DNA from 4 places in the Mesorhizobium album genome. Region 2 is predicted to be linked to each of the others. Evidence: predicted binding sites of a transcription regulator. Region 2 holds the regulator's gene; each other region holds the start of a gene.
What was found. Region 2 encodes LexA, which represses DNA repair genes until DNA is damaged. Its sites were predicted from a motif close to TGTTCNNNNTGTGTTCNG; they were not measured.

Region 1: a site for LexA is predicted at 3,397-3,414, ahead of RFN28_RS22405 (sel1 repeat family protein). Genes of this name have one in related genera too.
Region 3: a site for LexA is predicted at 2,036-2,053, ahead of RFN28_RS11710 (ImuA family protein). Genes of this name have one in related genera too.
Region 4: a site for LexA is predicted at 3,179-3,196, ahead of recA (recombinase RecA). Genes of this name have one in related genera too.

What each region holds. Positions count from the first base shown of each region.
Region 1 covers NZ_JAVIIW010000028.1:73,454-80,637, forward strand. Annotated here, with positions in the region: gene RFN28_RS22380 (endonuclease/exonuclease/phosphatase family protein) at 1-488, opposite strand, end outside; gene RFN28_RS22385 (AMP nucleosidase) at 606-2,066, opposite strand; gene RFN28_RS22390 (hypothetical protein) at 2,194-2,388, opposite strand; gene RFN28_RS22395 (hypothetical protein) at 2,438-2,572, opposite strand; gene RFN28_RS22400 (DUF2147 domain-containing protein) at 2,773-3,114, opposite strand; gene RFN28_RS22405 (sel1 repeat family protein) at 3,549-3,815, shown strand; gene RFN28_RS22410 (ABC transporter substrate-binding protein) at 4,245-5,366, shown strand; gene RFN28_RS22415 (sugar O-acetyltransferase) at 5,467-6,024, shown strand; gene RFN28_RS22420 (acetyl/propionyl/methylcrotonyl-CoA carboxylase subunit alpha) at 6,062-7,184, opposite strand, start outside.
Region 2 covers NZ_JAVIIW010000004.1:8,097-15,280, reverse strand. Annotated here, with positions in the region: partial or broken gene RFN28_RS04540 (ComEC/Rec2 family competence protein) at 1-1,286, shown strand, start outside; gene lexA (transcriptional repressor LexA) at 1,372-2,112, opposite strand; gene RFN28_RS04530 (molybdopterin molybdotransferase MoeA) at 2,229-3,434, opposite strand; gene moaC (cyclic pyranopterin monophosphate synthase MoaC) at 3,436-3,918, opposite strand; gene trpC (indole-3-glycerol phosphate synthase TrpC) at 3,915-4,727, opposite strand; gene trpD (anthranilate phosphoribosyltransferase) at 4,732-5,742, opposite strand; gene RFN28_RS04510 (SurA N-terminal domain-containing protein) at 5,739-7,184, opposite strand, start outside.
Region 3 covers NZ_JAVIIW010000011.1:52,866-60,049, reverse strand. Annotated here, with positions in the region: gene RFN28_RS11715 (DUF6504 family protein) at 1-965, opposite strand, end outside; gene RFN28_RS11710 (ImuA family protein) at 907-2,013, opposite strand; gene RFN28_RS11705 (metallopeptidase family protein) at 2,197-2,634, shown strand; gene RFN28_RS11700 (DUF1737 domain-containing protein) at 2,851-3,057, opposite strand; gene RFN28_RS11695 (HpcH/HpaI aldolase/citrate lyase family protein) at 3,241-4,122, opposite strand; gene RFN28_RS11690 (response regulator) at 4,503-5,201, shown strand; gene RFN28_RS11685 (sensor histidine kinase) at 5,189-6,757, shown strand; gene RFN28_RS11680 (NAD(P)/FAD-dependent oxidoreductase) at 6,783-7,184, shown strand, end outside.
Region 4 covers NZ_JAVIIW010000009.1:67,387-74,570, reverse strand. Annotated here, with positions in the region: gene alaS (alanine--tRNA ligase) at 1-1,621, opposite strand, end outside; gene recA (recombinase RecA) at 2,024-3,121, opposite strand; gene RFN28_RS10090 (carbohydrate kinase family protein) at 3,403-4,341, shown strand; gene RFN28_RS10085 (pseudouridine-5'-phosphate glycosidase) at 4,392-5,309, shown strand; gene RFN28_RS10080 (TfoX/Sxy family protein) at 5,560-5,883, opposite strand; gene RFN28_RS10075 (GFA family protein) at 5,973-6,470, shown strand; gene sufA (Fe-S cluster assembly scaffold SufA) at 6,604-6,984, opposite strand; gene RFN28_RS10065 (SUF system Fe-S cluster assembly protein) at 7,093-7,184, opposite strand, start outside.

The DNA of each region.
Region 1 (7,184 bases), on a different contig from region 2:
GACAGCAGCGCGACGCCGAATATGCCATTGGGATAGGCGCAAAGGATGCGGTACGGATAGGCGCTGGTGATATAGCCGAGCTCTCTCGCCCACATCCCCGACACCTCGTCGAGGGTGATCACATCGGGATTGGTGCGGCCGATCAGCGACAGCACCTTCTTCGGCGTCGGATTGTTGAAGCGGAGGTTCATCTGCAGCAGGCTGTAGGCGATCCGATCGGCCGGCCTTGCGACCGCCGGCTGCGGCCACAGCCTGGGCAGGGCGCTCGCCGTCGTGACGAGGCAGGCGACGGCGAAGAGCAGTGCTGCCGCCGCCTGCAGCCGGTACGAACTGGCAAGCAGCGGCAGGGCCAGCAGTGCCGTCAAGATGCTAAGATGAATGCGGAAATGCGAGAAGGAATCGAGTGCCGGATGCAGCGCGCCGAAGAACCCGGCCAGCAGCGCGGCCGAGAGTGCCGTCATCGCCAGGAATGCCACCCCAGCCGTCATATTCGAGCGCGCGCCGCCTGTTGTCATCTTGCTCTTGGTCTGCCGAATGCCGCCGGCAATCTGTTCGGCCTGCTTATCGGCCAAATTGCGGCCTGAGCAGGTGACGGATTGCCTCTGCTATTGGAAGGCTGTCTCGGAGAAGCTTCTGAGCTTGCGCGAATGCAGCCGCTCCATCGGCATTTCGGCCAGCTTCTCCATCGCCCTGATGCCGATGGTGAGATGCTGTGCCACCTGCCGCTTGTAGAACTCCGTCGCCATGCCGGGCAGCTTCAACTCGCCATGCAGCGGCTTGTCTGAGACGCAAAGCAGCGTCCCGTAAGGCACGCGGAAGCGGAAACCGTTGGCGGCGATCGTCGCCGATTCCATGTCGAGCGCGATGGCGCGCGACTGCGACAGGCGCTGCACCGGTCCGCGCTGGTCGCGCAGCTCCCAGTTGCGGTTGTCGATGGTGGCGACGGTGCCGGTGCGCATGATGCGCTTGAGGTCGTATCCCGAAAGCCCCGTCACTTCGGCGACCGCCTCCTGCAGCGCCACCTGGATCTCGGCCAGCGGCGGGATCGGCACCCAGACCGGCAGGTCGTCGTCGAGCACATGGTCTTCGCGCACATAGGCATGCGCCAGCACATAATCGCCCAGCGCCTGCGTGTTGCGCAGGCCGGCGCAGTGGCCGAGCATCACCCAGGCATGCGGCCGCAGCACCGCAATATGGTCGGTGATGGTCTTGGCGTTGGACGGGCCGACGCCGATATTGACCATGCTGATGCCGCCATGGCCGGGCTTCTTCAGGTGATAGGCCGGCATCTGCGGCAGACGCTGCGGAGGCGTGCCTTCGCTCGGCGTGCTGGCTCCGGGCATTGTCACCACATTGCCTGGTTCAACGAATTCGCTGTAGCCGCCACCGCCGCTCGCCATCAGGTCGCGGGCCCGCGCCACGAACTCGTCGATATAGAACTGGTAGTTGGTGAACAGCACGAAATTCTGGAAATGCTGCGGACTGGTCGCCGTGTAGTGCGTCATTCGGTGCAGCGAATAGTCGATGCGCTGCGCGGTGAACGGCGCCAGCGGCCTCGGCTCGCCATACGCCACCTCGAAGGTGCCGTTGGCGATCTGGTCGTCGGTGCCGTCGAGGTCCGGCACGTCGAACAGATCGCGGATCGGCCGCTTGATGCGTTCGGCGGCGGCGCCGTCGACATAGGTGCCTTCCAGGAAGGCGAAATGCAGTGGGATTGGCGTTGTCGATTCCGACACCGTGACCTGGACGCCGTGATTGCGCATGATGAGCCGAAGCTGCTCGACGAGATAGTTCTCGAACAGCTGCGGCTGGGTGATGGTGGTGGCGAAATGCCCGGGCGTCGGCATATGGCCGTAGGCCTGACGCGAGTCGATCTGGGTGAACGAGGTCGTGGTGACGCCGATCTGCGGATAGAAGGCCCGGTAGCGCTTGCTCTCGTCGTCCCCGGCGGCGATTTTGGCGAAGGAATCGCGCAGGAACTTGGTGTTGCGGTCGTAGAGCGCCTCGAGCGCCGCGACCGCCTTTCTGGCGTCGCCGAAACTCTGTCTGCCGAACGGCTCCGGCATGACGACCGATTCGATGGCTTGGGGGTAGATTCGCTTTTCCATGGCCCAATATAGGGATTTGGAGAAGCGCTTGGGAGGGGGAGGCGGGCCAGAAGCCGGGCCCGCGAGGAATTTTTCTTCGACCGTGTCAGCCGCGCTGCAGGCTGACCAGCAGCACGAAGCCGACGCCTGTCTTCTTCGGCGCTGGAGCCTCGATGATCGAACCCGTGTGAGTGCGCATCATCGGAACTGCCAGCACCGGGGCGGCAAGCAGCATCAGGATGAGCATCGCCCGCGGCAGCAGCCGAAGGGTCTTGAGGGCAGTGGCGGTGACGCGGTTCATGGTGGTCGTTCCCCTTTCGAGCATGGGTCGTTTCAGCGCTTGAAATGGTTCATGCGCCCAGCCGGCAGGTGTTGGCCGCGTCCCATGAGCGGGCCGGGCGGCCGGCTTCCGCCACGAGAATGGCAAAGAGCATGCCGAAGAGGCTCATCAGCAGGCAGACGATGGTGAAGCGGCGGGCAAGCATTGGTCTTCTCCTTCAATGGCAAGGAGAATGCCTGAATGCCTCTGAACCGGTTCTGAGACCGGTATTCATCTACCGTTCAAATTGGTTGATACGATCCTGATCAGGCCACACCGCGGTGGCCGACAGAGCGCTTCGAAACGGCGCTCAAAAAAGAAAAACGGGGCACCTGGCCCCGTTTCACATGACCATTCGAGCGGCTCTCAGAGCTTGTGCCAGGTCTGGCTCTTGCAGATCAGCCCGCCCAGCACGCAGCCGCTCATCTTGAGCGAAGCGCCGGATAGCGTCGCCTTGCCGGAATAGGTCTTGTCGGTTTCCGGGTCGGTTATGGTGCCGGTGTACTTATTGTCGCCGGCCGCCTTGAATGAGCCGATGGTCTTGCCGGCATATTTGCCGGACTTGAGCGTGATCGAGAATGAGTCGCTGCCGGCGATCGCCGCGGTCGAGCCGGCCTGCGTCTTCCAATTGCCTTCGATCGGGTCGGCCCATGCGGCACCCGCAATCATCAAGGTGGCCGCCAGGGCCAGGCTCATTTTTCGAAACATGTTGTCCTCCCTTCAGAATTCAGGCGGGGCTCGTTCCGCCTCTCTGTCCCTTACGCGAAGGTAAAGCTAATCCAGCCGCCGCCAAAACGAAAGCAGTGCCGCCACGGAAGGGTGTAAGGATTTTGGCCGCGCGGCGACTGAAAATGAACGGAAGCGGAAAACGGCTTCGGTTTCCGTGGTTAGTGAAGTCTTGATTCGGACGCCCGAAATTTTCGTCGAATTTAATGCAAAAAGGCGGAATTGCTGGGTTCCTATGCTTAACAGTTTTGCGCGTTTACCTCTTGTTTTAGCTTTGTTTTCCTCAAATTAAGCAAGTCATTTAACGACGGATTCAAGGCCAGGCTTCATCCTCGAAAGCATCGAAAGAGCGGCCCGCCCCAAGGGACAACTGGGACAGAAGGAGGCAGCTCTCGGGAGCCAGACAGGGGATTGAGATGGCACGTTTTGAAATGCTTGAAGCCGGCTTCGGCGCCATGGGGGCAACTGCCCAGGCCGACATTCTTTTCGAACTGGGCATGATGTATGCGACCGGCCGCGATTGTGAGACCGACGTTGTTGCCGCCCACAAATGGCTCAACATCGCCGCGATCAAGGGCTCGGCCCGCGCCGCGGAGCTGCGCTCGGAACTGTCGGCCACGATGTCGAAGGCCGATATCGCCAAGGCGCTGCGCGAAGCGCGCGAATGGATGACGATACACTGATCGTCTTCGGGCTGGAGCTTAACCAGCCCTTCTGGAACAAGGCCGCGGCAAGACGGCCGATTAGTAAGACCAAGAACGCGGCAGGCAGACCTGCCAAAGCCGCGCACCAGACCATGATCCCGAAAAGTGGAAAAGATCCTGGTCCAACTACAAACAGGGAAGCGAGCGGGTTCAGGTGCGCGGGGGCGCCGGAGAAGCTCGATTGCAAAAGCTGCGACTGGCCGGGACAAGGCCGGCGCGGCTTTTGCATTTTGCGCATTTCCCCAGTGGCAGGCGTATGGCGGCTTGGCCCAAGAAATCCTCGCCGAAATGAACCAAAGCGGTATGTATTGTCCTCTCGACAGTTCCGGCGAAGGGTGGAATTGTCCCGGCTCTCAGGAACAAGCGTGGCCGGCACGGCCGCGCGCAAGTGGAGGAGTTCTTATTGCCATGAAAAGATTGGGTATTTTGAGCGCGGCCGCATTGGGCCTGATGATGGGCGCATCGGTCGCTTTCGCCGACGACATCACCATCTCGGTGGTCGGCCCGATGACTGGGCAGCTCGCAACGATCGGTGACCAGTTCAAGCAGGGCGCGCAGGCTGCCGCCGACGCCATCAACGCGGCGGGCGGCGTCAACGGCGCCAAGATCAAACTCGACATCGAGGACGACCAGTGCGATCCGAAGCAGGCGGTGTCGGTCGCCAACCGCATCGTCGCCAACGGCGTCAAGTTCGTCGACGGCCATGCCTGCTCGGGTTCGAGCATTCCGGCTTCCGCCGTCTATGCCGAATCCGGCACGCTGATGATGAGCCCGGCCTCGTCCAACCCGGCGCTGACCGACGCCGCGGCCAAGTCCGGTTGGCCGACGATCATGCGCCTCTACACGCGTGACGACGCGCAGGGCGCCTTCATTGGCCCGTGGATCGCCAAGAAATACGCCGGCAAGAACGTCGTCGTCCTGCACGACAAGAGCGCCTACGGTCAGGGCGTTGCCGATGTGGTCAAGGCGACGATGAACGCCGGTGGTCTGAAGGAAGTCGACTATGAAGGCATCAACGCCGGCGAGAAGGATTATTCGGCTCTGGTCACCAAGCTCAAGGCGCTCAAGGCCGATGTCGTCTATTTCGGCGGCTATCACCCCGAGGCCGGCCTCATCCTGCGCCAGGCTGCCGAGCAGAACGTCAAGTTCCAGCTGATCATGCCGGACTCGATTGCCACGCCGGAATTCTGGCAGGTCGCCGGCCCGGCCGGTGAAGGCACCATGTTCGTCTTCCCGTCGGATCCGCAGGCGAAGCCGGAAGCCAAGGACGCAGTGGCCAAGATCAAGGCCGGCGGCTTCACCCCGGAAGGCTTCACGCTGTTCTCCTATGCCGTGATCCAGGCGGTTGCCGAAGGCATCAAGCGCGCCGGCACCGACGATCCGGGCAAGGTCGCCGAAGCTCTGAAGGACGGCAAGCCGATCAGCACCGTCGTCGGCGACGTCATCTTCGACGAGAAGGGCGACCTGAAGAACGCCAGCTACGACATCAACCAGTGGCACGACGGCAAATACGCGCCGATCAAGCCGTAATCGGTTCTGTAGATCGATTGGAAATGGCCGGGTTTGTCCCGGCCATTTTCGTTCGCCTGACCTGTGGCTACACTTGAAATGCGCCTTGAGGGAATCGGGAATGGCGAAGGATGATCGCACCAAGATAATTCCCAGGCGAACGCCTGAATCGGCGGCGATGACGGCAAACCTCAAGAGAGCGATGGCAATCACTGCCAAGCTCAACCTTTTGACGTTCAACGACGCCGATGAGGTGCGAGCCTTGTTCAGCGAGCTCATCGGCAGAAAGGTGGACGACAGCTTCTTGCTGATACCGCCATTCTTTACAACCGGCGGACGGGACGTCCGTGTTGGCCGCAATGTCTTCGTAAATCAGAATTGTACTTTCTATGATCTTGGCGGCATCGACATCGCCGATGATGTGATGATCGGGCCGAATGTGAGTATCATTACCTCCGGCCATCCTATCGAACCGTCCCAACGGCGCGCCTTCGTAATCGCAAAGCCCATCGTGATTGAGAGAAACGTCTGGATTGCAGCCAATGTCACCATCATCGGGGGCGTGACTGTGGGCGAGTACTCGGTCGTCGCGGCAGGTTCGGTAATCACCAAGGACGTTCCGCCGAATACCCTTGTCGGAGGAAATCCGGCGCGTGTCATTCGTTCGATTGCCGATTGAAGGAGGTCCGTCGAGGCCGGCGCGGCCGAAAGCCACCTCAGCTCCGGTTGTCTTCCGCGAACCGCACCAGCACCGTGCCGTCGCTCACCTGCGCGCCCTCGGCCGCGATCTCGGCGATCACCCCGTCATGCGGGGCGGCTATGCTGTGCTCCATCTTCATCGCCTCGAGGATCAGGAGCGGCTGGCCCTTGATCACCGCATCGCCGGCTGCTGCGCGCACCAGCTTGACCAGCCCCGGCATCGGCGCGCGCAGGCTGCCCGAGGCCGCCGCTGCCTCATCCGCCTTGGCGAGCGGATCCGGAACCGCGAAAGTATAGCCGACAGCGCCTTCGAACACGGTGACGTGGCCCGGCCAGCGGGCGGTGCGCGGCATGTTCCTGAGGTCGTGCGCGTTGATCGCGTCATGCGGCGCTTCCAACGCCACCTGGAAGCGGCCGTCAGGCCGCGCCGAGACGCGCGCGAGGATGTTCTCCTCGCCGTAGCGCAGGCGGGTGCGCCGCGAGAGCGTATGGAAATGCGCATAGCCGGCAAGCGAGGACCACGGATCGGCGGCCGGGCCCGGCGCGCCTGCATCGGTCGCCGCCAGCGCCGCCGCGGCGATTGTCTCATCGCTCGGCGCGGGCAGGGCGACCAACTCTTCCTGATGGCGCCCGATCAGGCCGGTGTCGACATCGCCCGCCGCGAAATCGGCGTCGGCCGCGAGCGCCGCGAGGAAGGCGGTGTTGACCGTGGAGCCTGCGATCTCGGTCCGGGCGAGGGCATCGCGCAGTGTCGCCAGCGCGGCGGCTCTGTCCTTGGCCCGCAACACCAGCTTGGCGATCATCGGATCGTAGAAGGGCGAGATCGCATCGCCGGCCCGCACGCCGGTCTCTATGCGCATTGCGGCACCCTCGGGTGCCTCGTCCGGGAATTTGAGATGATGCAGCGTGCCGGTCGCCGGCAGGAAGCCTTTGGTGGCGTCCTCGGCATAGATGCGCGCCTCGAGAGCATGACCGGCCAGCGCGATCTCCGTTTGCGTCTTTGGCAGCTTCTCGCCGGCCGCTACGCGAAGCTGCCACTCGACCAGATCGACGCCGGTGACCATCTCGGTGACGGGATGCTCGACCTGGAGGCGCGTGTTCATTTCCATGAACCAGAAGCGGTCGGCCTTCAGCCCTTGC
Region 2 (7,184 bases):
GCTTATCTCGTCATTTCCGGCGTCGTGGTCGCGGCCGAGCGGAGTCTCATCATGCTCGCGGTCATGTTGATCGCCGTGCTCTTCGACCGGGCGGCGCTGACGATGCGCAATCTGGCGATTTCGGCCATCGCCGTCATCCTGGTGTCGCCGCATGAAGTGGTCGGCCCGAGCTTCCAGATGTCGTTTGCCGCCACGGCAGCGCTCGTCGGCGCCTATGCCGGCTGGGCCGAATACCGCACCGGCAAAGTGAGGGTGCCGCCGCCGAAGCGTTCGTTCCTGCGGTTCCTGTCGCGAAAGCTGGCGGTCGGAGCGGGTGGCGCCGCCATGACCTCGATCATCGCCGGAAGCGCTACGGCATTGTTTGCCATCTGGCACTTCCAGCGCGTCTCGCCGCTCAGCCTGCTGGCCAATCTCGCGATCATGCCGATCGTCACGGTCGTGATGTTCCTTGCCGTCGCCAGCGCCGTCATGATGCCGTTCGGCTTCGACTGGCCTTTCCTCTATTTGATGGGCAAGGGGCTGACGGCGATGATCGCGATCTCGGGGTGGATTTCGGAACGCTCGCCGGTCGATGCCGTCGGGCTGATCTCGATCCAGTCGGTGCTGCTTACGACAATCGCGCTGGTCATTGCGACCATGGCCACCACCTGGCTCAGGCTGGCGGCCGTTCCCTTCGCGTTGGCCGGCCTGCTGACGATCCCGCAGGTGCGCACGCCGGACGTCCTGATTTCCGAGGATGCGCATCTGGTGGCGATGCCGATCGGCGGCGGCGAACTCGCCATCAACCGCGCGCGCTCCAACGAATTCACAACCGACAACTGGAAACGGCGCTGAAGGCCGAGACAATCGTGCCGCCCGAGACATTCGTCAGCGGGGAGATAACCGATCCCGTCGGCCTGCCGCCAGGCTCGCCTTTCTACTGTACCGGCGACCTCTGCATTGGCCGGCATCCATCCGGCGCGCTCGTCGCGCTAGCCGAGAACCGCGACAGCGCCCGGCCGGCCTGCGGCTTCGCCGATCTCATCGTCATCAACGACGCCATGGCCTACAACCCTTGCCGCGATCCACGCGTCCTCGTCGTCACCAAGCGGCAGCTCGCGCGTGACGGCAGTGCCGCCGTCTTCTTCGACCCGCAATCGGCGACAGCGCGGCCAGCCATTCACTATGCCGTCCAACAGCCTTACCGTCCCTGGCACGAGCAACGACGGTATTCGCGCGAGGCGAGGGGGCTGGCACCCTACAAGCAGCCTGAAACGCCAGAAGCCAAGCCTCAACCGGCTCAGTAGCGGTTCAGCCATGCTGAACCGCTACTGAGTGTTTGTCTTGACGCAATTCCGGACGGAAAACCGCTGCGCACTTTCCTGGAATTGCTCAGTAGCGCCGGATGAGCCCGACGAGCTTGCCCTGAACCTTGACGCGATCTGGGCCGAAGATGCGGGTCTCATAGGCCGGATTGGCGGCTTCCAACGCGATCGAGGCGCCCTTGCGGCGGAAGCGCTTCAGTGTCGCCTCCTCGTCATCGACCAGCGCCACCACGATCTCACCCGGGCTCGCGGTGTTGGCATTGCGGATGATCACGGTGTCGCCGTCGAAGATGCCCGCCTCGATCATCGAGTCGCCCTTGACCTCCAGCGCATAGTGCTCGCCGCCCGTGATCATGTCCGGCGGCACCGTGATCGAATGCGTCTGGTGCTGGATGGCGTCGATCGGCACACCGGCGGCGATGCGGCCCATCACCGGAATGGACACGGCCGAAACGGCATCGTCGTCATTGCTGGGCGCCGGCGTGCGCGAAGGCGCCGCAGGCTTGATCTGTCGGCCGAGATTGCCTTGTCCGAGACTTCCCTGGATGACGCTCGGCGAAAACTTCCTCGCCGCGTTGAGGCCGGGCGCGATGGAATCGGGCAGGCGCAGCACCTCGAGGGCGCGCGCCCGGTTCGGCAGCCGGCGAATAAAGCCGCGCTCCTCCAGTGCCGTGATCAGGCGGTGGATGCCCGACTTCGAGGCAAGGTCGAGCGCTTCCTTCATCTCGTCGAAAGACGGCGGAATGCCGCTTTCCTTGAGCCGTTCGTGGATGAACATCAGAAGTTCATGTTGCTTGCGTGTCAGCATGGCAGCCCCCAACGGGTTCCAAAACCAGAATCAGAAAACAAACCCAGAACAAACACTATCTGTTCCAGTTGTGTTCCGCAACCGTTTAAAGTTTAGTGAATGTGTTGACGTTTTGTTCAGCGTAACATCAGAACGCTGCATTCGGCGCCGGCTTCCGCGGCCGGCGCGTAGGGCTCGCGCACGATCAGGCCGTTGGCGTCGGCCAGCATCCGCAGCATCGAGGAATCCTGGATGCCGAACGGCGTTGCGACCAGCGCCCCGGCATCCTCGCGCACGACGGCGCGCACATAGTCCTGCCTGATGTCGTTAGCGTGCATCGCGGAACCCAGCCATGCCGTGCGAATGTCCTGCCGGTAGGGACGACCGCCGAGCCGCGCCAGGAGCGGCTTCAGGAACAGTTGCGAGCAAACCAGGCTCGCCACCGGATTGCCGGGCAGGCCGACGCAGCGGATGTCGCCGAGCCGGCCAAACATCAGCGGCTTGCCGGGGCGCATGGCGATCTTCCAGAAATCGAGCTGCATGCCTTCGCCGGTCAGCACGTCGTGGATCAGGTCATGGTCGCCCACCGAGGCGCCGCCAAGCGTGACGATGACGTCGGCGCCGGCCTTGACCGCTTTCTTCACCAAAGCCGCGATTGCGTCCTTGCGGTCGGCGGCAATGCCGAGGTCGAGCGCGCGCGCGCCGACCGACTGCGCCACGGCGGCGACGCCATAGGCGTTGGACGAAATAATCTGGTCGGGACCGAGCGCGCTGCCCGGCGGCAACAACTCGTCGCCCGTGGCGATGATCGCGACGAACGGCTGCCGCACCACATTGAGGCTCGGATGGTTGGCCGACGCCGCCAGCGAAAGCGCTGCCGGATCGAGGTCGCGACCTTTATGGAGGAGCACGTCACCCTCGCCGAAGTCGAGTCCGCGGCGACGGACGTTGCGTGCCTGCGCGGTCGGCTCGATCACTTCGATGCTGCCGCCGCCGAGGTCGCGGACATTCTCCTGGATGACGACGGTGTCGGCACCTTCGGGGAGCGGCGCGCCGGTGAAGATGCGCACGGCCTCGCCCTTGCCGACGGAACCAGTAAAGCCGCGCCCGGCAGGCGCCATGCCGATGACGGAGAGCCGCGCCGGCATTGACACTACGTCCGTGTAGCGTACGGCATAGCCGTCCATGGCCGAAGCGTTGAAGGGCGGCTGGGTGCGCAGCGCCGCCACCGGTTCGGCCAGCACGCGGCCGGCCGCATCGGCGAGCGGAACGCTTTCGCTGGGCAGCGCCGCAGCACCTTCCAGCAGGCGTTCGAGCGCCTCGGCGACCGGAAGCAACGCCATCTCAAGAACCTGCCTTGTAGTCGCCCGACTTGCCGCCGGTCTTCTCGACCAGCCTGATGCCGGAAATCACCATGGCGCGATCTGCCGCCTTCGCCATGTCGTAAATGGTGAGACAGGCGACCGAGGCGGCGGTCAGCGCTTCCATCTCCACCCCCGTCTTGCCGTTGACGCGGGTAAGCGCGGTCACTTTGAGGCCGGGGAGCGCGCGGTCGGGCTCGATTTCGACGGCAACCTTGGTGAGAAGCAGCGGGTGGCAGAGCGGGATCAGTTCATGCGTCTTCTTGGCCGCCATGATGCCGGCGATGCGTGCGGCCCCCAGCACGTCGCCTTTCTTGGCGTCGCCGGCCAGGATCATGTCCAGAGTTTCCGGGCGCATGGTGACGAAACCTTCGGCGATTGCCGTGCGCGTCGTCTCGGCCTTGTCGCCGACATCGACCATGTTGGCTTCGCCCTTGGCGCCGATATGGGTGAGGGCGGGCATCAGACGGCCTCGGCCGGCGCATTACCCGTCAGCAGAAGCGAGGTCGCGGCTGCCACGTCGGCCTGCCGCATCAGGCTCTCGCCGACGAGGAAGGTGCCGATCCTGCTCTTTTCCAGCCGGCGGCAATCCTGATGCGTGAAGATGCCGCTCTCGCTGACGAGCAGCCGGTCAGACGGCACCATGGCCGCAAGCCGCTCGGAAACGTCGAGGCTGGTCTCGAAGGTTCTCAGATCGCGGTTGTTGATGCCGATCAGCCGCGACGTGAGCTGGAGCGCGCGCTCCATTTCCTTCTCGTCATGCACCTCGACCAGCGCGTCCATGCCGAGCTCGAAAGCCGTCGCTTCGAGCTCGCTGGCTAAAACGTCGTCGACGCTTGCCATGATGATCAGGATCGCGTCCGCGCCCCAGGCGCGGGCTTCATAAACCTGGTACGGGTCGAAGAGGAAATCCTTGCGCAAAGCGGGCAGGCCGACCGCGGCGCGCGCGGCGGTCAGGAACGCGGGCGCGCCCTGGAAGGACGGAGCGTCGGTCAGCACCGAAAGGCAGGCAGCACCCCCTTGCTGATAGGCCCTGGCAAGCGCCGGCGGATCGAAGTCGGCGCGGATCAGCCCCTTGGAAGGGCTCGCCTTCTTGATCTCGGCAATCAGCGCGAAGCCGCCGGCCTTCCGCTTGGCCTCGAGCGCGGCGAGGAAGCCGCGCGGCGGCTCGGCATCCTTCGCCCTGGCCTTGATCTCGGCAAGCGGCACGCTGAGCTTCGCCGCGGCGATCTCTTGGCGCTTATAGGCTTCGATCTTGCGCAGGATATCGGACAAGGTTCTAACCGTTCGAGATTTCGATGAGCCTGTCGAGCACTGCGAGCGCCCGGCCGCTGTCGATGGCTTGCGCGGCGGCTTCAATGCCGTCAGCAAGCGTCGTCGCCTTGCCCGCCACCACCAGCCCGGCGCCGGCATTCATCAGCACGGTGTCGCGATAGGCACCTGCCGCGCCGCCCAGCATATCGCGCAATGCCTTGGCATTGTAGTCCGCGTCGCCGCCACGCAGCTCTTCCTTGTCGTGCCGCTTCAGCCCGACCGCCTCCGGGGTGAGCGTGAAGCTGCGGATCTCGCCGCCTGCGAGTTCCGCCACCTGCGTTTCGCCGGTGGTGGTGATTTCGTCGTAGCCGTCGCCGTGCACCACCCAGACATGGTCTGCGCCGAGCGTCTTCAGCGTCTCTGCCACCGGCATGATCCACTCCGGCAGGAAGACGCCGACCATCTGGCGGCTGACGCCGGCCGGGTTCGACAGCGGGCCGAGCAGATTGAAGATGGTGCGTGTGCCGAGCTCGCCCCTGATCGGGCCGACATGCTTCATCGCCGGATGATGCGCCGGCGCGAACATGAAGCCGACGCCGGCCTCGTGGATGCAGCGGCCGATCGTCTCCGGCGGAATGTCGATCTTGACGCCAAGCGCCATCAGCACGTCGGCGGAACCGGTCAGCGAGGACAGGCCGCGATTGCCGTGCTTGGCGACCGGAACCCCCGCCGCAGCGACGACGAAAGCCGAAGCGGTCGAGATGTTGACGCTGTGCGAATTGTCGCCGCCGGTGCCGACGATGTCGATCGCGCCCTGCGGAGCTTCGACGCGCAGCATCTTGGCGCGCATCGTGGCGACCGCGCCGGAAATCTCGCTCACCGCCTCGCCGCGCACGCGCAGCGCCATCAGGAAGCCGCCGATCTGGCCCGGCGTCGCATCGCCCGACATGATGATGTCGAAAGCCTCGCGCGCCTCCTCGAAGGAGAGCGCGGTGCCGGTGGCGATCTTGGCTATGTGTGTCTTAAGAGCGCTCATCGTGTCTGTGCCTGGGAAACGGCGGCCGGATCGATGCGAACGTCATATTGCGACTGCAACTGCGCCACCAGCTGGTCGAGCAGGTCGTCGGACATGCCGGCGCTGAAGGATTTCTGCGCGTCTTCCGGAACCGAGCTGCCATCGGCGCCAGCCGGTTCGAAGACCTCGGCGACCTTGAACAGGATCTGGCCGTCACCGGTGGGCGAGGGAATCAGGCCCGTGCCGCCTTCGCCGACGCCGAACATGGCGGCAGCGCCTTCCTTGCCGAAATCGGCATCGTCGGCCTCGCGCTTCAGACCGCGCTTGGTCTGCTTCTCAAGCTTCAGTTCGCCGGCGATGACGTCGAGCGTCGCGCCGGCCTTCAGGCGCTTTTCCAGTTCCTGCGCCTTGGCGTCGAGCCGCTTGTCGGTCTCCGCGGTGGTCCAGTCGGCCGCCACCTTCTGGCGGACTTCGTCCAGCGTGCGGTCGCGCGCCAGCGTGATCGACTTGACTTCGTAGAACACGAAGCCGTTGTCGGCGGTGGTCAGGCCTTCATTTTCGGTGTTCGGCTCGGCGTCGAAGACGGCCTTGATGAGGTCCGCCGATTGCGGCAGGTCGTTGACGACCGTGCCGTCAGGACGCTGGCCGGTGCGATCGATGGCGTCGATGGTGACGACCTTGAGCTTCAGCTTGTCGGCCGCCTGGGCAAGCGAGGCGCCGGAAGCGCGGGTGTCCTCGTAGCTGTCATGCACGTCGAGCAGGACGCGGCTTGCCTCGCCGAGCGCAAGGTCCTTGCGGATCTGGTCGGACACTTCCGAAAGCGGCTTCACCACCTGCGGCTTGATATCGGTGACGCGCAGCAGCACCGGGCCGAAGGCACCCTGAACCACCGGGCTGACCTCGTTGACGTTGAGCGAGAAGGCCGCATCGGCCACCGCCTTGTCGGCGATCTTGTCCTTGGCCAGCGTGCCGAGCACGGTGTCGGCCTGCGTCTTGCCCTCGGCGGCGACGATCTTGTCGAAGGTGGCGCCGGCCTTCAGTGAATCATATGCCGCCTTGGCCGCGTCCGGCGTCTTGAATACCAGCTGCTCGATGGTGCGCATTTCAGGCGTGGTGTAGCGCACCTTGTTCTTGTTGTAATCGTCGGCGATCTGCTGATCAGTCACCGCCGTCGGATCCATGATGTCCTGCGGCTCCAGCCGGACATAGGAGAACTTGCGGTATTCCGGCGCGGCGTAGTTCTTCTTGTTGGCCTCGAAATAGGTTTTCAGTGCGCTGTCGGACGGCGGCTCGATCGGCTGCGCCAGCGTCTTCGGCAGAACGAGATAGTCGATCGTGCGGTCCTCGCCGCGATAGAGCGCGACCGCCTTCAGGAAGGTCTGCGGCGCCTTGAGGCCATCGGAAATCGCCTCGACGATCTGCTGGCGCACCGCCACCTGCGAGCGGTTCTTGAGATAGTCCTC
Region 3 (7,184 bases), on a different contig from region 2:
TCGCCTGCGAGATCGCCCTGCAGCATGTCGAAGGCGGCGACCGAAAGCACGGAAAGCCGCACGAGGTCGAAGCCGAAGCCGGCATCGATGCTCTGCTCAAGTGCGGCGAGCCGTTCGTGGAACAGTTTTCGGATCAACTGCGGCTCGCGCATCGGGCGCGAGGTGCCGACGGCGATGCGGCTGACGGCGCCGTCGACGCGGAAGAGGAGAAGGGCAAGCGCCCGCGCGCCCTCGCCGCGGCGTTCGAGGTCGCTCTTCAGGGCGACGGCAAGCCGGCTCACCAGCCGCTCGATGTCGTCGGTCAATACGACCGGCTCGGCAAGATGGCGCTCGACCGAGAGCGGCGCGACGGGAAGGCGCGGCGACACCGCCTCGTCGAGGCGGCCGAGCGCCTGGTCGAGGCGCAGCAGAAGAGAGGCGCCGAAGCGGCGGGCGAGCGGCGCGCGCGGCGTGGCCATCACCGCGCCCGCCGTGCGCAGGCCGACGCTTTCCAGGCTGATGCGGGTCTCCGGCGCGATGCGCAGCGCCGAAAGCGGCAGGGGCGCAAGCAGCGCTTCCTCCTCGCCGCCGGCGACGATGCGGTCGCCATGGAAGCGCGCCGCCGCCCAGGCGGCCCCTGGCGTGGAGGCGAGGCCAGCGCGGACATCGAAACCCTGCTCGAAGAAGCGGGTGAGGATCTCGTCCTGCATGGCGCGCTCGCCGCCGAAGAGATGCGTGCAGCCGGTGACGTCGAGAAACAGCCCGTCCTCGCCGTCGATCGCCACCAGCGGCGTGTAGCGGTCGCACCAGTCGGCAAGGCCTTCGAGCAGGCGGCGGTCGGCCTCCGGGTCGGCTTCCACCACATCAATCGCGGGGTGCATGGCGCGCGCGTCGGCAATGCCCATGCCGCGCTTCAGCTTCAGCGCCTCAGCCCGTTCGTCGAGGGCCGCGATGCGCTGGGTGTTGTTGTCGCGATGACTGATCACAAGCGGTGGGTGAGGCGGGGGCAGGTGATGCGACGGCCGGGAACGCCAGGACCGCCCCAGACGCTGGCGCAGGATCCGCTCCGCGGGCAGATGTGGAAACCACAGCGACAGGATTCGTTGCCCGCTCTTCCTGGGGCTTTCTTTCCTCACCCCTTCTTCTTTCCTCAAAAGCGTGCTCATCGGGGTTCCATTCCAGTGTGAATTGTCCGGGCAGGGCCGTGCGGCTCTTGCCGATATCGACGGTGAAGGCAGGGCGGCCGATCGAACCGGCGAGCGGACCGGCGACCGTCTCGCGGCTCGCAGCAGGCGCGGCCGAAACGATGAGGCGCACGGGCGCCGCTGTGGGCTCGGCCTCGCCGGCCTGGCGCAGCAAAAGCACCGGGCGGCCGGCGCTCTGGGCGCGGGCGTGCAGCCGCCGCGTCGCAGTAAGGTCGAGCCGCTGTGGGCTGCCGCGGATCTCGAGCATGACGGCGGCGAAAGCCGTCATGCGGGCGGCTTCCTCGGCGATCCACAGCGCGTCGAGCAGTTTCGGCGCTTCGGAAAACAGCAATTGCTCGGGTTCGATGCCGAAGAGGGCATGCAGCCCCCTGGCATAGGGAAAGCCGGCCTCGCGGAAGATTTCCGCGGTGCCGATCCAGAGGATCGGCAGGCCCTGCCTTTCCTTGAGGATCAGGCTGGTAAGCGACAGCGCGAAGCCGGCGACGGCGCCGGCATCGCGGGTTTCCAGCCCATGGATTTCGCTGAGCGCGGCCTTGGGCAGGCCGCCGCCAAGCGCGGTGTCGAGGCGTTCGATGCCGGTGCGCAGGAAGGAATCCTGCGGCGCCACGGCGAGGCCGCGCCGGACGATGGTGGCGTCCGACTGGGCCGCATCGCTGTATATTTGTTTTTCCTCAATTCCGGACGGAAAACCGCTTCGCACTTTTTCTGGAATTGCTCCAGGCGCGCCGCGTGCCGGCGCTTCAAGGCGCTCGGGCAGCGTTCCCTCGATCTTCGCGATCTGGCGGCGCAGGGCAAAAACAGTGTCCCGCGCCACGGCGCTCATCGCCATGACGTTCACTTCCGGCAGCAATTGTTCCTGTTATGTTCTTATAGATTCCAGAGGGTCCCGGAAGAGTCAAGCGGCATGGGAAGGAATTTATTCCTCCGCCCTTTACCCACAGGGAAGCCCGCCAGCCGGCTCATTTGCCTCAATCGGCGCGAAAGCCTATATGCCGGGATCAAAGGAAACCTCATGGCCCGCATCTACAAGACCCGCACCTGGCACGACCAGCTCTCGCCGTCGATGGACGAAATGGAGCTTCTGGCGCTGGAGGCCTATGCCCATCTGCCGGAAGAGTTCCGCCAGCTAACCGGCGAGATCGTCATCCAGATCGCCGACTTCCCGACCGACGAGATCATGGACGACCTGTCGCTGGAAACGCCCTTCGACCTGCTCGGCCTGTTCGAGGGACGCGGCATCGCCGAGCGCTGGAACCCGCAGACCGGCGAGGGGCCGAACCGCATCACGCTATACCGCCGCGCCATACTCGACTACTGGGCCGAGAACGAGGAGACGCTGGGCGACATCGTCACCCATGTGCTGATCCACGAGATCGGCCACCATTTCGGCCTGTCGGACGACGACATGGAGCGGATCGAGGAAGCGGCCGAGCAGGCGGCGGCGGGGTGAGTGTTACGCCGTTTTGGTGGGCGCCAAGCCACCCCCCTCTGGCCTGCCGGCCATCTCCCCCTCAAGGGGGGAGATCGGCAGCTCCCCTCGACGGTACTCTTCCTCCAACGCTGGCGATTGGCGAAATCAAAGGCGACGATCTGATCTCCCCCCTTGAGGGGGAGATGCCCGGCAGGGCAGAGGGGGGTGCTGTCCCGCCAGCGTCGCGCGGCGCACCTACCAATCGCTGAGCTTGGTGTCGGGCGTGTATTCCTGGCCTTCGATATCCTTCACCACGGCCTGGCCGCAGCGCATCGATTTGGTCGTCTTGTCATAGGCATAGGTCGGCGAGCCGAACAGGTGCCAGCCCTTGTTCAGGGCCGCCGTCACCTTGTGGCAGAAAGTGGCGTCGTCCGGACCGGACAGAAAGCGGTAAAGTTTCATTTTTCGACCCTGTCATGACCAATGTCTATCTGTATGTCGCCCAAAACCGCTGCACAGTTTTGGGCGACATACAATAGAGCGGTTCACCGCTTCACGGAAACGCAGAACCGCTTTATCCCTTTGTTTTGAAGCAATTTCGGACGGAAAACCGCTACGCACTTTTCCTGGAATTGCTCCAGCGCATCATGCGCCGATGATTGCGGCCTTCGCCAGAAGTTTCTCGGCCTCGGCCAGATGCAGCCGTTCGACCATGCGGCCGTCCAGCGCGATGACGCTTTTGCCGGCATTTTCCGGCCGTGAGAAGGCGTCCCTGATCGCCCTTGCCGCGGAAAGCGCCTCGGGCGACGGCGCGAAGGCGCGGTTGGCCGGCTCGATCTGGGCGGGATGGATCAGCGACTTGCCATCGAAGCCCATGGCGGCCGCCTCGGCACATTCGCGGGCGAAGGCCTCCAGGTCGCGGAAGTCATTGGCAACGCCGTCGATCACGTCGAGGCCGCCGGCGCGGGCGGCGAGCACCAGCTGCATCAGCCACGGCATCAGATAGCGCCGGTCGGGGGTGGCCAGCACGCCCGTTGCCTTCAACAGATCGTTCGTTCCGGCAACGCAACAAGCGAGCCTGGAAGCCGGATCGCGGCCAAGCTCGGCGATGGCGCCGATGTTGAGCAGCGCCTTGGGCGTCTCGATCATCGCCCATAGCTTCACCGTATCGGGCGCAAGATTGTCGTCGAGCAGATCGCCGGCCTCGAGGATGTCGCGCGGCGTCGCGACCTTGGGCAGGAGAATGCCGTCCGACCCAGCCCTGGCGACGGCCAGGAGATCGTCGATGCCCCATTCGGATCCAAGCGGATTGATGCGCACTACCATCTCGCAGCGCCGCTTCGGCCGCGCGGCCAGGATGCCTGCCAGTTTTTCGCGCGCGGAAACCTTGTCGGCGGGCGCGACGCCATCCTCGAGATCGATGACGACGGCATCGCAGGCGAGCGAGGCGATCTTGGCGAGCGCCCGCTCGTTGGAGGCGGGCACGTAGAGCACAGAGCGGCGCGGGTGGTAGATTTCAACGGTCATGACCGATCTATGCCGGCTGGTGGCGACTGAGGCAAGACGCAACGGCCCTGCACGAAATCTGCACATCCGTGCGGAAAACCTCCTCCGATCCGCCCCGAGCTTTCCGCGCCCACCAGCGAAACAGGGCAGCATGCGAACACATCAAATGCCTCGCCTGCCCTACCGGCTGCGCTATGACGGCTGGTGGCTCGTCCAGCCGAAGAAGCCGCGCCCCGCAGCCAATCATCCTGCCCTTCGTCCCGAGATCGCGGCACGGGGTCCGGATAGCCGCGCCGAGGAAGGTCCGGAGATAACGCACTCCGCTAATCTTGCGCCGCACTCTCGACAAGCGCGGCGCGCTTGCTAATCCTGCCGTTACAGAACCTCCGGGCTATTGATCGATGCCGCACAATATCCTCGTCGCCGACGACGACCCGCATATCCGCGAGATCATCTGCTTCGCACTGGAGAAGGCCGGCATGACGACGGCTGCCGTCGCCGACGGCGCCGCTGCGCTGCAGGCGGTCGAACGCCGCACGCCCGACCTCGTCGTGCTCGACATCGGCATGCCGGAGATGGACGGGCTGGAGGTCTGCCGGCGGCTCAGGCAGCGCTCCGACGTGCCGGTGCTGTTCCTGTCGGCGCGCGATGAAGAGATCGACCGCATCCTCGGGCTGGAAATGGGCGGCGACGATTATGTGACTAAACCGTTCAGCCCGCGCGAGCTGGTCGCCCGCGTCAACGTCATCCTGCGCCGCGCCCGCCCGGTGGCGGCGGAGGAAGAAGCGGACGACCGGCAGTTCGCGCATGGTAGGCTCATGCTTGTTCCGGCAAGCCACGCGGCGAGCTTCGACGGCAAGCCGCTGCTCTTCACGGCAATCGAATTCGCCATCGTCAAAGGTTTTCTAGCCCGGCCGCAGCATGTGCTTGGCCGTGACGCGGTGATGGCCAATGCCTATCAATCGAACATCCATGTCTCCAATCGCACCGTCGACAGCCATATCCGCAATATCCGCGCCAAGCTGGCGGCGGTCGGCTGCGTGGACGCGATCGAAACCGTGCATGGCGTCGGCTTCCGGCTCGGCCGATGCGGTGGCTGAGCAAGGAAAGATGGCGGCCGCGGCTTGCCACCGTCGTCGTCGCCATCCTGATCGTGGTGATGGCGCTGCCGCTGGTCGGCCTGTTCTTCTTCCGGCTCTATGAGAACCAGCTGATCCGTCAGACCGAGGGCGAGCTCATCGCGCAGGGCGCGGTCGTTGCCGCCGTCTATGCCGCCGAGGTGCGCGCCGCCGGCATTGCGCCGGAAAAGCTCGGCGCCAAGATCCCCACGGCGCGCGACAACGCCAACCAACCCTATCAGCCGATCGAACCCAGCCTCGACCTTGCGTCCGACGATGTCATGCCGACGAGGCCGGCCGCCCTTCCCGCGACCGCCGATCCGGCCTTCGCGGCCATCGGCACGCGGCTCGACGGCATTCTCGACGAGACGCAGAAGACCACGCTCGCCGGTTTCCGGCTGCTCGATCCGCATGGCGTGGTGATTGCTGGCGGCGGCGAGGTGGGCTTGTCGCTCGGCCAGGTCGAGGAGGTGCGCAGAGCGCTTGCCGGCGTCTATGCCAGCGAGCTGAGACTGAGGATCCCCGACCAGCCGCCGCCGCCGCTCTATTCGGTGAGCCGCGGCACCAAGGTGCGCGTCTTCGTCGCCCTGCCGGTCGAAGTCGAAGGCAGGGTCGCCGGGGTGGTCTATCTCTCGCGGACGCCGAACAACATCGTCAAACATCTCTATGGCGAGCGCGGCAAGGTGACACTGGCGGCGATCACCATCGTCGGCGGCACGCTGCTGATCGCGCTGGTGTTCATCCGCACCGTCAGCCGGCCGATCTATGCGCTGATCGAGCGTACGAAACGCATCGCCGCCGGCGACCGCGAGGCGATGCGCCCGCTCGATCACCATGGCACGCGCGAGATGGCGGCGCTGTCGGCCGCCTTCCTCGACATGGCGCAAAAACTGCAGGCGCGCTCGGACAGCATCCAGACCTTCGCCACCCACGTCTCGCATGAACTGAAATCGCCGCTGACGGCGATCCAGGGAGCGGCCGAGCTTTTGAGGGATTCCGGCGGGACGATGGACGAAGATGAGCGGCGGCGTTTCTCTAACAACATTGTCACAGATGCCGGGCGGCTCAATCTCCTGGTGCGCCGACTGCTCGAACTGGCACGCGCCGAAAACCTCGCGCCGAGCGGCGAAAAGACGACGCTCAATGCGGCGCTGGCGCTGCTGCCGGTCGACACCAGGCTGAAGGTGCGCATCGAAGCGGGTAGCGAAGTCGGCCTCGGCATCTCCGGCGAGAACCTCGCCATCGTGCTTGCCAACCTGATCGACAATTCGGCAAGGCATGGCGCGAAGCAGGTCGCGATCGGTGCCGTGGGTGCGGGCGACAGGGTGGCAGTCCTTGTCGGCGACGATGGCGACGGCATTTCGGCCAGCAATCGGGCAAAAGTGTTCGAGCCATTTTTTACCACAAGGCGCGAGACCGGCGGCACGGGCATGGGGCTGGGCATCGTGCTGGCCCTCCTGAAAGCGCATGATGGCACGATCAGGCTGGTTGACAGCGAGCGCGGCACACGCTTCGAGATCGATCTGCCGGCCGCGTGAGGGCTGGCGAATTTCGGAGAGACAAGTGCGCTACGACATCGTCATCATCGGCGGGGCCATCGTCGGGTCCTCGGTCGCCTATTACCTGCGCGAAGAGGGCTTCACGGGCTTGATCGCGCTGATCGAGCGCGATCCGCAATTCTCCCATGCGGCGACGACGCTGTCCCTGGCCTCGATCCGCCAGCAATTCTCAATTCCGGAAAACATCCGCCTGTCGCAGTTCACGCTGAAATTGTTCCGGCGGCTGAAGGAGACCTTCGGCGCCGACGCCGATATCGGTTTCCGCGAGGGCGGCTATCTCATCCTTGCCGGCGAGGCCGGGCTGCCGATCCTCAAGGCCAACCACGAAGCGCAGATCGCCGAAGGCGCAGACATTGTTCTCGAGGACGCCGAGCAGCTGACGCGCCGCTTCCCGTGGCTGTCGACC
Region 4 (7,184 bases), on a different contig from region 2:
TGCCGCTCGCCACCTTGCCGAGATGCACGAACAGGCCGTCCGCCTTCTTCTGCGTGTCGGAGACCTCGATCGAGAAGCCGTCACCGGAGATCACGCCGGTATCGCCCATCTGGCCGCCGGATTCGCCATAGAACGGCGTCTGGTTGACGACGACGGCAACTGCATCGCCCTGGCCGGCGCTGTCGACGGTCTTGCCGTCCTTGACCAGCGCCTGGATCAGGCCTTCCGCCTCTTCCGTCTCGTAGCCGAGGAAATCGGTCGCGCCCACCTTCTCGCGTACCGGGAACCAGACTGTCTCGGTCGCGGCTTCGCCCGAGCCCGCCCAATGCGCGCGCGCCTCAGCCCTCTGCCGCTCCATCGCATCGGTGAAGCCGGCGATATCGACCGAGATACTGCGCTGGCGCAGCGCGTCCTGCGTCAGATCGAGCGGGAAGCCGTAGGTATCGTAGAGCTTGAAGGCCGTCTCGCCGTCCAGCATGTCGCCGGCGCCGAGCTTTTCCGTCGCCTCCGACAGCAGGCCAAGACCGCGCGCCAGCGTCCTGCGGAAGCGCGTCTCTTCGAGCTTCAGCGTCTCGGTGATCAGCGCCTCGCCGCGGCCGAGCTCGGGATAGGCCTGGCCCATCTCGCGCACCAGCGCCGGCACCAGCTTCCACATCAGCGGCTCCTTGGCGCCCAAGAGCTGCGCATGGCGCATGGCGCGGCGCATGATGCGGCGAAGCACATAGCCGCGGCCTTCATTGGAGGGCAACACGCCGTCGGCCACCAGGAAGGAGCATGAGCGCAGGTGATCGGCGATCACGCGAAAGGATGCGACGTTCTCCTTGCTGGGACCGTGCCCGAGCGCCGAGGACGCGGCATCGATCAGGTGCTGGAACAGATCGGTCTCGAAGACGCTCTCCACCCCCTGCAGGATGGAGGCCATGCGCTCCAGGCCCATGCCGGTGTCGATCGACGGGCGCGGCAGGTCGATGCGCTCGTCCTTCGTCACCTGCTCATACTGCATGAACACCAGGTTCCAGAATTCGAGGAACCGGTCGCCGTCCTCTTCCGGGGTACCGGGAGGGCCGCCCCAGATGTGCTCGCCGCGGTCGATGAAGATCTCCGAGCACGGCCCGCAGGGGCCGGTGTCGCCCATCGCCCAGAAATTGTCGGAGGTCGGGATCCGGATGATGCGGTCGTCGGAGAAGCCGGCGATCTTCTTCCAGTAGCCCGCCGCCTCGTCATCGGTGTGATAGACGGTGACCAGGAGCTTGTCCTTCGGCAGGCCGAATTCCTTGGTGATCAGGTTCCAGGCTAGTTCGATCGCGCGCTCCTTGAAGTAATCGCCGAACGAGAAATTGCCGAGCATCTCGAAGAAGGTGAGATGGCGCGCGGTGTAGCCGACATTGTCGAGGTCGTTGTGCTTGCCGCCGGCGCGCACGCTCTTCTGCGCCGTCGAGGCGCGCGAATAGGGACGCTTCTCCAGGCCGGTGAAGACATTCTTGAACTGCACCATGCCGGCGTTGGTGAACATCAGCGTCGGATCGTTGCGCGGCACCAGCGGGCTGGAGGCGACGATCTCGTGACCCTCCTTGCGGAAGTAGTCGAGGAATGTCGACCGGATCTCGTTCACGCCACTCATGGATCTGCCTTTTTCTCGCGAGAACCGCCGGCCTGGCCGGCGGCAAATGGGCTTTTCGTGTTTCAGAAGATGGATTGGCCTTTTAGCCGTAGCTCTTGACCCTGTCTAGAAACACGGATCGAGGCATGTCGCCCAAAGGTGCGTGGCGGTTGTGGGAGAACGACATGCTTGAAGAATGACGTAAAGCGCGTCGCCACAATCCGTTCCAACGCGACGCGCGTTAGGCCAATCAGCGAGGTCAGCTGGCTGCATCCGCGTTACCGCTAACGCAAACCGCCGGCGCGAGGGCCGGCGGTTCGGGACGCAATACTAAAACTCGATTACATAAGCATATGCCGATATAGCAGGATTGTGGCCAAACTCCGACTATTCGGACGGGAACCGCTCCCGGAATTGCTGGCCTCACATCGCGCCGGCTTCGTCCCCGTAACCGTCGTCGCCGCCTTCGGAGCCGCCATTCTCGAGGAATTTCTCGGCGATCAGGCCGGCATTCTGTCTCAGCGCCATCTCGATCTCGCGCGCCGTGTCGGGATTGTCGCGCAGGAACAGCTTGGCGTTCTCGCGGCCCTGGCCGAGACGCTGCGAATTGTAGGAGAACCAGGCGCCCGACTTCTCGACCACGCCGGCCTTGACCCCGAGATCGATCAGCTCGCCGGTCTTCGAGACGCCCTCGCCATACATGATGTCGAACTCGACCACCTTGAAGGGCGGGGCCAGCTTGTTCTTCACCACCTTGACGCGGGTCTGGTTGCCGACCACCTCGTCGCGGTCCTTGACCGAGCCGATGCGGCGGATGTCGAGGCGCACCGAAGCGTAGAACTTCAGCGCGTTGCCGCCGGTGGTGGTTTCCGGCGAGCCGAACATGACGCCGATCTTCATGCGGATCTGGTTGATGAAGATGACCATGGTGTTGGAGCGCGAGATCGAGGCGGTGAGCTTGCGCAGCGCCTGGCTCATCAGGCGGGCCTGGAGACCAGGCAACGCATCGCCCATCTCGCCCTCGATTTCGGCGCGCGGCGTCAGCGCCGCCACCGAATCGACCACCAGCACGTCGATGGCGCCGGAACGCACCAGCGTGTCGCAGATCTCCAGCGCCTGCTCGCCGGTGTCGGGCTGCGAGATCAGGAGGTTTTCCAGGTCGACGCCGAGCTTGCGGGCATAGACCGGATCGAGCGCGTGCTCGGCATCGACGAAGGCGCAAATGCCGCCCTTCTTCTGGGCTTCGGCAACTGTATGCAGCGCCAGCGTCGTCTTGCCCGAGCTTTCCGGCCCGTAGATTTCGATGATGCGGCCGCGCGGCAGGCCGCCGACGCCGAGCGCGATGTCGAGGCCGAGCGATCCCGTCGGCACGGTTTCGATCTCGACGACCTGCTCGTTCGTGCCGAGCCGCATGATCGAGCCCTTGCCGAAGGCGCGCTCGATTTGCGACAGCGCCGCATCCAGAGCCTTTGATTTGTCCACTGCCTTATCCTCTACAAGCCGCAAAGTATTCTGAGCCATGATACATCACCCCTTGGTCGTCAATGAAGGCCGGACAATCCGTGATCCCTGGTGTTTTGTACCTTTTTTGTTCTCATTTGGCAAGGGGCGATAAATAACTGAAAAACAATCAATATCTGGATTTGTTCTATTTTTGTCTCACCAGGACTAGAGCGGATTGGCGCTGCTGACCCAAAAAGACTTCGACATCCCGCCGGCCCGAATCGCGGCCCCGATTGCGGGGTGACGCGCAGAAACCTAGTGTGCGCGCGCGAACAATCAACGAAGGTTTCCACCCCGGCATGCCGACATCTCCAAAGATCCTGGCGCTCGGCGGCGCCCATATCGACCGGCGCGGCCAGGTCTCGGGCACTTACGTGCCCGCCGCCTCCAACCCCGGCATCATGCGCGAGGATGTCGGCGGCGGCGTCTTCAACGCGCTGCGCAGCGTGGTGAAGCGCGGCGTGTCGGCTTCGCTGCTTTCGGTGCGCGGCGGCGACGCGGCGGCGGAGACGGTCGCATCGGCGATCGCCGGAGCCGGCATCGCCGACCTTTCGGTGGTGTTTCTCGACCGCACGACGCCAAGCTATACGGCACTGATCGACAGCGAAGGCGAGCTGATCGTCGGCTTCGCCGATATGGGCCTCTACGACCTCGCCTTCCCCAAGCAGATCCGCCGCGCCAAGGTGCGCGAGGCGATCGCCGAGGCGGACGCGATTCTCTGCGACGCGAACCTGCCGACGGCAGCGCTCGAGCGCCTCGTCGCGCAGGCCGGCGGCAGGCCGGTCTTCGCCATCGCCATCTCGCCGGCCAAGGTGGTGCGGCTGATACCGTTGCTGGGCTCTTTCTCGCTGCTGTTCATGAACCGCCGCGAGGCAGCGGCATTGGCCAGCGCAGACATCTCCGGCCCGGATCTTGTCAAGGAGCTCAGGCGGATCGGCCTCACGGCAGGCGTGGTCACCGCCGGCAGCGCCCCGGTGCTTGGCTTCGACCAATCCGGTGTCTTCGCCATCGACCCGCCCGCACCGCGACGGGTCGCCGACGTGACCGGCGCCGGCGATGCGCTGACCGGAGCCACGGTCGCCGCACTGCTGCGAGGCCTGCCGTTGCGGGCAGCATTGCGCGAAGGTGTTGCCGCGGCGATCCTCGCCATCGAGAGCGCCGAGGCGGTACCCTCCTTCACGACCGCCAGTTTCGGCCAGGCGCTTGCCCTTGTGCCGGAGGCACGGGAGGTGGCATAGGGCCGCCAGATCATCTTGCCGGAGTGTTTTCTCCGGATTGGAGAACAGACATGACACCCGAAACCGCCCGCCCCTTCATCGATATCCATCCGCCGGTAGCGGAGGCGCTCGCCGCCGGGCGGCCAGTGGTGGCGCTGGAAAGCACCATCATCACCCATGGCATGCCCTACCCCGACAATGGCGCGATGGCCGCCAAGGTCGAGCAGATCATAGCGGGCAGCGGCGCTGTGCCGGCGACGATCGCGGTGGTCAACGGCCGCATCAAGATCGGCCTGTCCGACGGCGAGCGCGAATCGCTTGCCATGACCGGCGACGCCATGAAGCTGTCGCGCGCCGATCTCGGCTTCGCCGTCGCTCAAAGGCGCACTGGCGGCACAACGGTGGCGGCTACAATGATCGCCGCGCATATGGCCGGCATAAAGGTGTTTGCGACCGGCGGCATCGGCGGCGTCCACAAGGGCGCCGAAAAGAGCTTTGATATCTCGGCCGACCTCGACGAGCTGGCGCGCACACCGGTCATCGTCGTCTCGGCCGGCGCCAAGGCGATCCTCGATATCGAAAAGACGCTGGAAGTACTGGAAACGCGCGGCGTCCCAGTCATCGGCTACGCTTGCGAGACAATGCCGGCCTTCTGGTCGAGGCAGTCGCCCTTCCGCGCGCCACTGACGCTGCACGCGCCGCAGGACATCGCGCATTTCTACCGGACACGCGAGGCGCTCGGCCTGGGCGGCGGCATTCTGGTCGCCAATCCGGTGCCGCAGAATGATGAGATTCCGGCCGCGGAGATGGACGGCTATATCCAGGCGGCGCAAAAGGCCGCCGAGGCGCAGAGCGTCACCGGCAAGGCGGTGACGCCGTTCCTGCTGTCAAAGATCCTGGAGCTCACCGGCGGCCGCAGCCTCAAGACCAACATCGCGCTGGTCGAGAACAATGCCCTGCTGGCGGCGGAGATTGCCAAGGCGCTGTAGGTTCGTGCGTTCGACGGCAGGAGGCTGAACGCCACTGCCTCGTTCCTTCACACCCCCCTCTGGCCTGCCGGCCATCTCCCCCGCAAGGGGGGAGATCAGCAGCTTCACCGCCGACGCTCTTCTCGCAACGTCGGCGATTGGCGAAATCGGCGGTGACGACCAATCTCCCCCCTTGCGGGGGAGATGTCCGGTAGGACAGAGGGGGGTGGGCGGGAACTCGGCGTTTGCAAAAACCGCCTTAACTCAAACGTCATCGCCCCGCCCTTCGTCCCGCTTCATAGGCGCGGCGCGCCCAGACAGCCATCTCGTCGGGATCGTCGAAGGCGCTGTCCGGCACGCTCCAATAGGGCATCGCCACCTCCTTGCCGTGGCGCGAGCCGGTATAGGTCCACTGGCTGCAGCCGGCAGCCTCGAAATCCGGGATGCTCTTTTCGTCGGCCTTCAGCATCAGCTCGCCGCGCACGACCACCGCGACGATGACGCCGTCGCAATAGATGCCCTTGCCGCCGAACAGCTTGCGGATGCTGATCGGTCCAAGGCTTTCGAACAATTCCCGAAGGTGCTCATCGTCCATGCCGCCATCATCTCATCCGGCATGGGCCTTGTCATCGCCGCAACCAAAGGCATGCTGACAGGTTGAGACACCAGAACGGAGTTCCCGCAATGCCTGTCCTGCTCAAAGGCTCCTGCCGCTGCGGCGCCGTCAGCTTCGAGGTGGACAGCCACACGCCCGTGCCGTTCATGCTTTGCTACTGCTCGATCTGCCGCAAGCAGCAGGGCGGCGGCGGTTTTGCCATCAACCTCGGCGCCGACTACGAGACCATGAAGATCAGGGGCAAGCGCAACCTTGGCGTCTACCGCGCCGAGATCGAGGACGACGAGCATCCGCATTGCGAGGTATCGACAGGCGAGCGCAATTTCTGCAAGAAATGCGGTTCGGCGCTCTGGCTTTACGACCCCACCTGGCCGGACCTCGTCCACCCCTTCGCCTCGGCGATCGACAGCGACCTGCCGAAGCCGCCCGAAAAGGTGCATCTGATGCTGAAATACAAGGCCAACTGGGTCGAGCCGGTGATCGGCAAGAACGACAAGGTGTTCGATGTCTATCCCGAGGAGTCGATCGCCGACTGGCACAAGCGGACAGGGATGTGGGTGGATTAGCCTTCTTCGCCCCGTTTACGGGGAGAAGATGCCGGCAGGCAGATGAGGAGCGGCGCGAACCTTAGAGAGGCTGCCGCTGCCCCTCATCCGGCCCTTCGGGCCACCTTCTCCCCGTAAACGGGGCGAAGGGAGATCAGGCCGAAGCGCGCGCCTCGGCAAGCGCCTTGAGGTCGGCCGGCTTCAGCTCGACGGATTCGCCGCAGCCGCAAGCCGAGCTCTGGTTCGGATTTCTGAAGGTGAAGCCGGTGCGCAGCGTCGTCTGCTCGAAATCCATCTCGGTGCCGAGCAGGAAGAGCGCCGCTTCCGGCGCTACATAGACATGCGCACCGTCGCGCTCGACATGGTCGTCCTTGGCGCTCGGCTCGGTCACCAGATCGATCGTGTATTCCATGCCGGCACAGCCGCCCTTGCGGATACCGAGGCGAATACCATGCGCGTTGTCGCGCGCGGCGACGATCTCGCGCACCCGGTCTGCGGCCTTGTCGGTCATCGTGATGACGGCGAAGCGTCCCATGTCATTCTCCACGTTCGCGCGGGTTCAAGGCCCGCGGAATGAGTCTGCCCTTAAGATGGTGAAGTTTCACCTTTGCTGCAAGCCAGCCAATCTCTGTTGGGTCGTTGGTTAATACCACCCGACCGCGACCTGCGCCTCTTCCGACATCCGGTCGGGCGTCCACGGCGGATCGAACACCATGTTGACCTCGACACCGGAGA